DNA from 2 places in the Streptomyces sp. P17 genome. Region 2 is predicted to be linked to the other one. Evidence: riboswitches for the same ligand, from Rfam matches in the RefSeq annotation. Region 2 holds a riboswitch; the other holds the start of a gene.

The links. A riboswitch is a leader RNA that binds a small molecule or an ion and turns the genes downstream of it on or off. The one in region 2 is predicted to bind cyclic di-AMP.
Positions count from the first base shown of each region.
Region 1: linked by a shared signal. The riboswitch ahead of RMT89_RS24740 (NlpC/P60 family protein) and the one ahead of RMT89_RS01645 (M23 family metallopeptidase) in region 2 are both predicted to bind cyclic di-AMP.

Region 1 covers NZ_JAVRBF010000039.1:68,835-72,566, reverse strand. Annotated here, with positions in the region: gene RMT89_RS24745 (tellurite resistance/C4-dicarboxylate transporter family protein) at 1-808, opposite strand, end outside; gene RMT89_RS24740 (NlpC/P60 family protein) at 907-2,097, opposite strand; cyclic di-AMP (ydaO/yuaA leader) riboswitch at 2,106-2,276, opposite strand; gene RMT89_RS24735 (ScyD/ScyE family protein) at 2,657-3,286, shown strand; gene RMT89_RS24730 (hypothetical protein) at 3,437-3,619, shown strand; gene pcrA (DNA helicase PcrA) at 3,683-3,732, shown strand, end outside.
Region 2 covers NZ_JAVRBF010000002.1:96,636-100,367, reverse strand. Annotated here, with positions in the region: gene RMT89_RS01650 (pitrilysin family protein) at 1-1,065, shown strand, start outside; cyclic di-AMP (ydaO/yuaA leader) riboswitch at 1,280-1,443, shown strand; gene RMT89_RS01645 (M23 family metallopeptidase) at 1,456-2,220, shown strand; gene RMT89_RS01640 (GntR family transcriptional regulator) at 2,409-3,095, shown strand; gene RMT89_RS01635 (HPr family phosphocarrier protein) at 3,233-3,514, opposite strand; gene RMT89_RS01630 (GNAT family N-acetyltransferase) at 3,691-3,732, shown strand, end outside.

The DNA of each region.
Region 1 (3,732 bases), on a different contig from region 2:
ACACGGTCGCCCAGCGGCGGACGTCGTAGCGGGTCCGTGGCCGGATCACCTCGGCCACGACGAGTACCGCGTACCAGGCGAGGTCGAGCACCAGCAGCGCGACGGTGACCCGGCGCAGGACGTCGTCGGCGTCGTTGTTCCACAGGTACAGACGCGCGCTGTCGGCGGCGATCAGCTTGGCCCCGGCGAGCGCGGAGATGGCCGGCGCGCCGCCCGCCACCCACTGGTCCCCGGCGCCCTCCACCACCTGGCGCGGGTCGAAGCGGGTGAGGGCGACGACGTAGAGGACGAGACCGAGCCAGAACAGCACCAGTGCCGCGTGCGCGAGCCAGGCCGTCGACTCCGCCGCGGCGAGCGTGGCGCCGAGCACGGCGAGGCCCTGCGTGGCCACACAGCCCAGGAACACCGCGCCGGGCATGCGGCGGTGCCAGTGGCGCACGACGGTGTGGAGCAGGCCCGGCCACAGCAGGGCGGCCAGCGCCAGCAGGGCCGCCGCCAGGGGCTGCCAGTCCTCGGCGGAGAAGCGGGTGCCGAGCACGGTCGTCGCGGCGACGGCGGTGAGCGCGGCGGAGGTGCCGGCCTCCTTGCGCCAGCGCTCCGGCTGCCGCAGCAGCCGTACGACGAAGTCCGCCGCGAGTCCCAGCCATGCCAGGCAGGCGATGGTCAGGGCGATAAGGGACAGGACCTCGTATCCGGTGAGGTGCAGGCCGACCGACACAATGCCGGTCGCCATCACCGCGGCCCCGGCCGCCGGAGGACGCAGCGCCCACCAGGCGCGAAGTGAGCGAAGCGCAGAGGTGCCGGACATGCGCCGATGCTAAGGAGCGCGGCCCGGGTTACGAGGGGGCACGCGCGCGTGGGTGTGGAAACGGGGCACCGAATCACCCCCGCGCGCGCCGCGTCGCCTCAGGCCGGCCGTACCACGCTGTGGATCGAGCCCTCGCCGTCGTAGAAGATCGACTCCTCGCGGACGTAGGCGCCGGGCTTCGGGGCGTGGATCATCATGCCGTTGCCTATGTAGATGCCGACGTGGGTGACGTCGTCGTAGAAGAAGACGAGGTCGCCGGGCCGGGCGCTGGAGACGGGGACCGTGGTCCCGACGTTGACCTGGTCGTAGGTGGTGCGGGGGAGGGAGATGCCGGCGGCGTTCCAGGCGGCCTGGGTGAGGCCGGAGCAGTCGTAGGAGTCGGGTCCCGTGGCGCCCCAGACGTACGGCTTGCCGATCTGCGCGCGCGCGAAGGCGATCGCCTTCTCGGCCTTCGCGGCGTAGGTGGAGTCGGCGGCGGACTCGGACTCCGTGCTGCCGGTGGAGGTCTCTGCGGAACCGGAAGAGGTGTTCTCCTGCTGCTGGGCCGCCGCCTCCGCGGCCTCCTGGCGGCGCTGTTCCTCCTCCGCCTGCTGCTGGGCCAGTTGGGCCGTCTTGCGCGCGGCTTCCTCCTGGCGCTTGCGCTCGGTCTCGGCGAGCCGCGCCTTCTCCTCCGCCGTCAGCTGCGACAGCAGCTCCCGCGCGTCGGCGAGCTTCTTCTGGACCGTGGACTTGGCGGTCTTCAGATCGCTCTGCGACTCGTTCAGCGTCTGGAGGCTCTCGGTGGCCTCCGTGCGCTTCTTCATCGTCGCCGACTGCTGCGTGATGTAGTCGTCGACCGCTTCCTTCTGACGGCCGGTCATCCGGCTCATCAGCTGGGTCTGGTCGAAGTAGTCTCGCGGGGAGTCGGCCAGCAGGAACGTCGCGGTGCCGGGAGCGGAGGCGCCGGTCCGGTACTGCGCGGCGGCGAGGGAACCGAGTTCCTCCCGCGCGTCGTTGAGCTTCTGGGTGCGCTTGGCGACGCCGTCGAGGAGGGTGTCGGCCTGCTCGCGCTGCTTGGTGGTCTTCTCCTTGGCGGCGTTGTACTTCTCGGTCGCCGTCTCCGCCTGGCGGTAGAGGTCGTCGACCTTCTTCTCGACCTCTTCGAGGCTCGGCTTGTCGTCCGTGGCCGGGCCGGCGTTGGCCGTCTGGGACAGCAGGGCCACGGAGGTGAGGGCGGCCGTGGCAAGGGCGGGGGTCCGTATGCCTGCTACGCGCGTACCCGCCGGAGGCGACTTGCGGTGCGACGCCAAGGGAGGCGACTCCTTCCCATGGTCCGCCTACCGAGTTAGCTGTCGGGTTCGGGCGGGTGGTTAGGAAGGGTTGCCCTACGACCTTTTCCCGTAAGGGAGTCGGGTCGATTCACCCCAAGTTCGGTGGGTCCCCGGCTCCGGCTGCCGTGGGCGGGCAGCGGACTCGGCGGAGGCCGCGCGGCCCGGCGAGGTTCGCCGGTGGGGGTCGTACGGCCTGCCCGGCACGGTAGCCAACTCGTGTGGCCCCTGTGAAGGTTGATGGGTGATATGCCCGATACATTTTCGTGACCTTAGGTCAGGGCGTCGTTGGGCGTGGTCAATCCGGACGGATCTGCGCCGACTTGTACGTATTTTCTCCGGAGTGACGTCGTCCGCCCGCTTCCGGGCGCTAGCTTCCAGCCGGCCGTGGTCGTGTGAGCCGCGGTGGGTGAGTAGGGGTGACGGGCATGAGGAAGCGCAAGTCACTCGTCGTCGCCACCGGCGTCGCGCTCGCCGCCACCGCGGGCATCGCGCCCGCCGGGGCGCGAGCGGGGGAGGGGAAAGCCGCCCGGTCGTCCGCGTGATCGCGAGCGGACTCGACAATCCGCGCCAGCTCTCTTACGACCAGGGGCGGCTGTACGTCGCCGAGGCCGGCCGGGGCGGCAAGAAGTGCATCGGGGAGGGGCCTGAGGGCGAGACCTGTATCGGTCTCACCTCCGCCGTCACCAAGATCTACTGGGACGGGGGTGCGTGGAAGCACCACAGGGTGGTGAAGGGGCTGCCCTCGGGCGCCGCCCCGGACGGCGGCTTCGCCACCGGCGTCGACGGTGTCTCCGCCCTGTACGGCGAGGTGTGGGCCGTGGAGACCTTCGTCCCGCCGGAGGCCGGGGTGCCCACGAAGAAGCCCTGGAACACCCTCGGCAAGCTGCTGCGCATCGGTCACGGCAAGGCCGGGATCGCCGCCGACGTCTCCGCCGTGGAACTGAGGTACAACCCGCACAAGGCGAACCTGGAGTCCAACCCGTACGCCGTCCTCGCCCTGCCCGACGGGCGGAAGACCGTCGCGGACGCGGCCGGGAACGACCTGGTCGAGATCTCCGGGTCCGGCAAGGCTCGCCCCTTCACCGTCTTCCCGGACCACAACGGCCGCGAGTCCGTCCCCACGTCCCTCGCCTCGGCCCCGACGGCAAGCTCTACGTCGGCGAGCTGAACGGCCTCACCGAGAAGCCCACCGCGCGCGTGTGGCGCGTCGACCCCTGGGCCGGAAAGATCCTCGGCTGGAAGTCCGGCTTCGGCCCGATCAGCGGCCGCCGTCAACGGCAGCGGCGATCTGTACGTCAGCCAGCTGTTCAACGGCGTCGTGACCAAGGTCTCCGGCGGCAAGCGGACGGATGTCAAGGTCCCGTTCCCGGCGGGCGTGACCGTCGACCCGTGCGACGGAAAGGTCTATGTCTCGGCCTGGGCGGTCGCGGACCGTGACGGCACCGTCATGGAGGGCGAGAAGACACCCGGCGGGCAGGTCTGGAAGATCCTCGGCTTCTGATTCGGGCGATGTTCCCAAGGGCGGCGGCGGGGTGTCAGTGGGGAGCCCTAGACTCGGAGAGCGATGAGCAGCCTCTTTGACGACAGCTTCCTGGCGGACCTCCAGACCCCTCG
Region 2 (3,732 bases):
CGCCTCTCCCTCGAAGTGCCGGTCTCCCGCCTGTCCAAGGCGCTCGGACTGCTCGCCGACGCGCTGAGGGCGCCCGCCTTCGCCGACAGCGAGGTCGAACGGCTGGTGCGCAACCGCCTTGACGAGATCCCGCACGAGCTGGCCAACCCCTCCCGGCGCGCTGCCAAGGAGCTGTCCAAGCAGCTCTTCCCGGCCACCGTGCGCATGTCGCGCCCGCGCCAGGGCACCGAGGAGACGGTCGCGGCCATCGACTCCGGGGCCGTACGCGCCTTCTACGAGCGGCACGTCCGCCCCGCCACGGCCACCGCCGTGGTGGTCGGCGACCTCACCGGCACCGACCTCGACGCGCTCCTCGCCGACACCCTCGGCTCCTGGACCGGCTCCTCGGCCGAGCCGCGGCCCGTACCCCCGGTCACCGCCGACGACACCGGCCGCGTCGTCATCGTGGACCGCCCCGGAGCCGTCCAGACGCAGCTGCTGATCGGCCGCGTCGGCCCCGACCGGCACGACCGCGTGTGGCCGGCCCAGGTCCTCGGCACGTACTGCCTCGGCGGCACCCTCACCTCCCGCCTGGACCGCGTCCTGCGTGAGGAGAAGGGCTACACCTACGGCGTGCGCTCCTTCGGGCAGGTCCTGCGCTCCGCCCCCGACGGCACCGGCGCCGCGATGCTCGCCATCAGCGGCTCCGTCGACACCCCCAACACCGGTCCCGCCCTGCAGGACCTGTGGACCGTGCTGCGCACCCTCGCCGAGGGCGGGCTCACCGACGCCGAGCGGGACGTCGCCGTACAGAACCTCGTCGGGGTGGCGCCGCTGAAGTACGAGACGGCCGCCGCCGTGGCGAGCACCCTGGCCGACCAGGTCGAGCAGCACCTGCCGGACGACTACCAGGCCACGCTGTACCGCCAGCTCGCCGCGACCGGCACCGTGGAGGCCACCGCGGCCGTCGTGAGCGCCTTCCCGGTGGACCGTCTGGTGACCGTGCTGGTCGGTGACGCGGCGCAGATCAAGGAGCCCGTCGAGGCCCTCGGCATCGGTGAAGTCACCGTTGTGACAGCCGAGTAGACACACCCTCGGACGTGAACGCGCGATCACGCGCGTGTGGGGCCCTGGTGACGGAAGCGTCACCAGGGCCCCCTTATGTCCGAATTGAGGGAGAGGTTGCCTGTCTGACCTGTGGCATGCGCTACAAAAGCCGTGATCCGTTTGGGGATTGAAAGTTGCCCCGTTTAGCGTCGTGCGGGCTGTCCGTCAGGCAGTGCGCCGCATCCGCGGCACCGGACAGTCATCGCCGAGTCCCCGTACGGCGCGAGCCAGGGGAGCCGGGGACCCACCGCAGTCCCTGGGGTGAATCGGACGCCCGCGCGTGAGCGAGGGGGTCCGTAGGAGACCTTCCTGCTCCGAACCCGTCAGCTAACCCGGTAGGCGAGAGGGAAGGAAAGGACCACCCACTTCATGGCGTTCACGCGCGCCACCGGGAAGCACCGTCGTCCCAGCAGGATGCAGCGCACCACCGCCCGCGCGGCGGGCGTCGCGGCACTCACCACCACCGGCGTCATCGGAACCCTGTCGAGCCCCGCGCTCGCCGCGGACATCTCCGCCGAGCAGACCGCTCTCACCCCCGTCATCACCATCGGCGACTCGGTCGCCGCGCAGATCGACGCCCAGGCCGCCGCCCAGCAGCAGGCGGCCGACGAGGCCGAGGCGAAGCAGAAGGCCGAGGAGGCCGCGCGCAAGAAGGCCGCCGAGGCGGCCAAGAAGGCGCGCGAGGCCAAGGAGCGCGCCGCCCGCGAGGCCGAGCGCAAGCGCCTGAACACCTTCGTCTCCCCGGTCTCCGGCTCCTACGTGTCGACCAGTTACAAGGCCGGCGGCGCCCTCTGGTCCTCCGGCAGCCACACCGGCGCCGACTTCCACGCCTCCAGCGGCACCTCCGTCCGCTCGGTCGGCATGGGCACCGTCGTCGAGGCCGGCTGGGGCGGGGCGTACGGCAACCAGATCGTCATCAAGATGCACGACGGCACGTACACCCAGTACGCCCACCTCTCGTCCATCGGCGTCTCGGTGGGCCAGAGCGTCACCCCGGGCCAGCAGATAGGCCTCTCCGGCGCCACCGGCAACGTCACCGGGCCCCATCTGCACTTGGAGGCCCGTACGACCGCGGAGTACGGCTCGGACCTCGACCCCGTCGCCTACCTCCGCTCGCGCGGCGTGAACGTCTGACGACACCCGCCACCGCTTCCCGGGACCCCGGCTCGCCGAGCCGGGGTTTTCGGCGTTTGTGAGCCCTCGCTGTCCAAAAAATATCCATGGATTCCGGCCCGCCATCGGAAATTCCGGCTCACTGCAATAGAGTCACTGAACACACGTCAGTCATCGACGTTTCACGGGGATTAAAGCGGAGGTCGGTCATGCGTATTCCGGCGCATTCGGTATGCACGGCGATCCGGGACGACATCGTCGCCGGTGTCTACGAGCGCGGCAGCCGACTCACCGAGGAACTGCTGGCGCGCCGCTACGGCGTCTCGCGCGTCCCCGTCCGGGAGGCCCTGCGCACGCTGGAGGCGGAGGGCTTCGTGGTGACCCGGCGGCACGCGGGCGCGTGCGTCGCGGAACCCACCGAGCAGGAGGCCTCCGACCTGCTGGAGATGCGCTCGCTGCTGGAGCCGCTCGGCGCCGCGCGGGCCGCCCAGCGGCGCACCGAGGCGCATCTGAAGGTGCTGCGCGGCCTGGTGAGGCTCGGTCAGGAGCGGGCCAGAAGGGGCAACAGCGAGGATCTGCGCTCCCTGGGCGGCTGGTTCCACGAGACGCTCGCCCAGGCCTCCGGCAGCCCCGCCCTGACCTCGATGCTGACCCAGTTGCGGCACAAGATCGCCTGGATGTACGCGGTGGAGGCGCCGGCCAGTCCCGCGGAGACCTGGGCGGAGCACGGCGCGATCGTGGACGCGGTGGCGCGCGGGGACAGCGAGCGCGCGCGGGCGATCACCGCCGTGCACACAGAGCGCTCCAGCGGTACGCACAGGCTGCGGTTCCCTTCCGGCGGGGAGCGTGTGAGGAATTCGCAACATCCCGTAAACATGTCTGGCCTGCGGCATTAACATGCGCGCCGTATACAAAGAGGGTGTAATTTCCGGGGGATTATTTTCGCTGCCCGGAAGCGGAAATGGCGAAGGGCCCGCCCGGTAATTCGGGCGAGCCCTCGATGGAAGCGGCGTGTGCCGCGACCGGAAATTACTCAGACGGTCTCGGGAAGCTCTTCGAGACCCTCGGAGACCAGCTTCGCCAGACGGTCGAGGGCGATGTCCGCACCCTCGGCCTCGGAGGCGAGCACGATCTCCTCGCCGCCCTGGGCGCCCAGGCCCAGAACCGCCAGCATGGAGGCCGCGTTGACGGGGTTGCCGTCGGCCTTGGCGATCGTCACGGGGACGCCTGCGGCCGTGGCGGCTCGGACGAAGATGGAGGCGGGGCGGGCGTGGAGGCCCTCGGCCCAGCCGACGTTGACGCGGCGCTCAGCCATGTGATGCTGCCCTTCAGGTTCTCAGGTTGTCTAGACCAGTGTTCCACACGTGAAGCGTGTCCGGAACGGACCTTCGTCCCGTCCCGTGCAGCCGTCGGACCGCGGCCTCGATCCGACACTCGTCCTCCACAGACTGCCTCGCGCCGTTGTCGTACGCGAGCCGTACTCTGGGCCCCATGCAGAGCGCGTCGGACCGGCACGAGTACCCCGCCCACTGG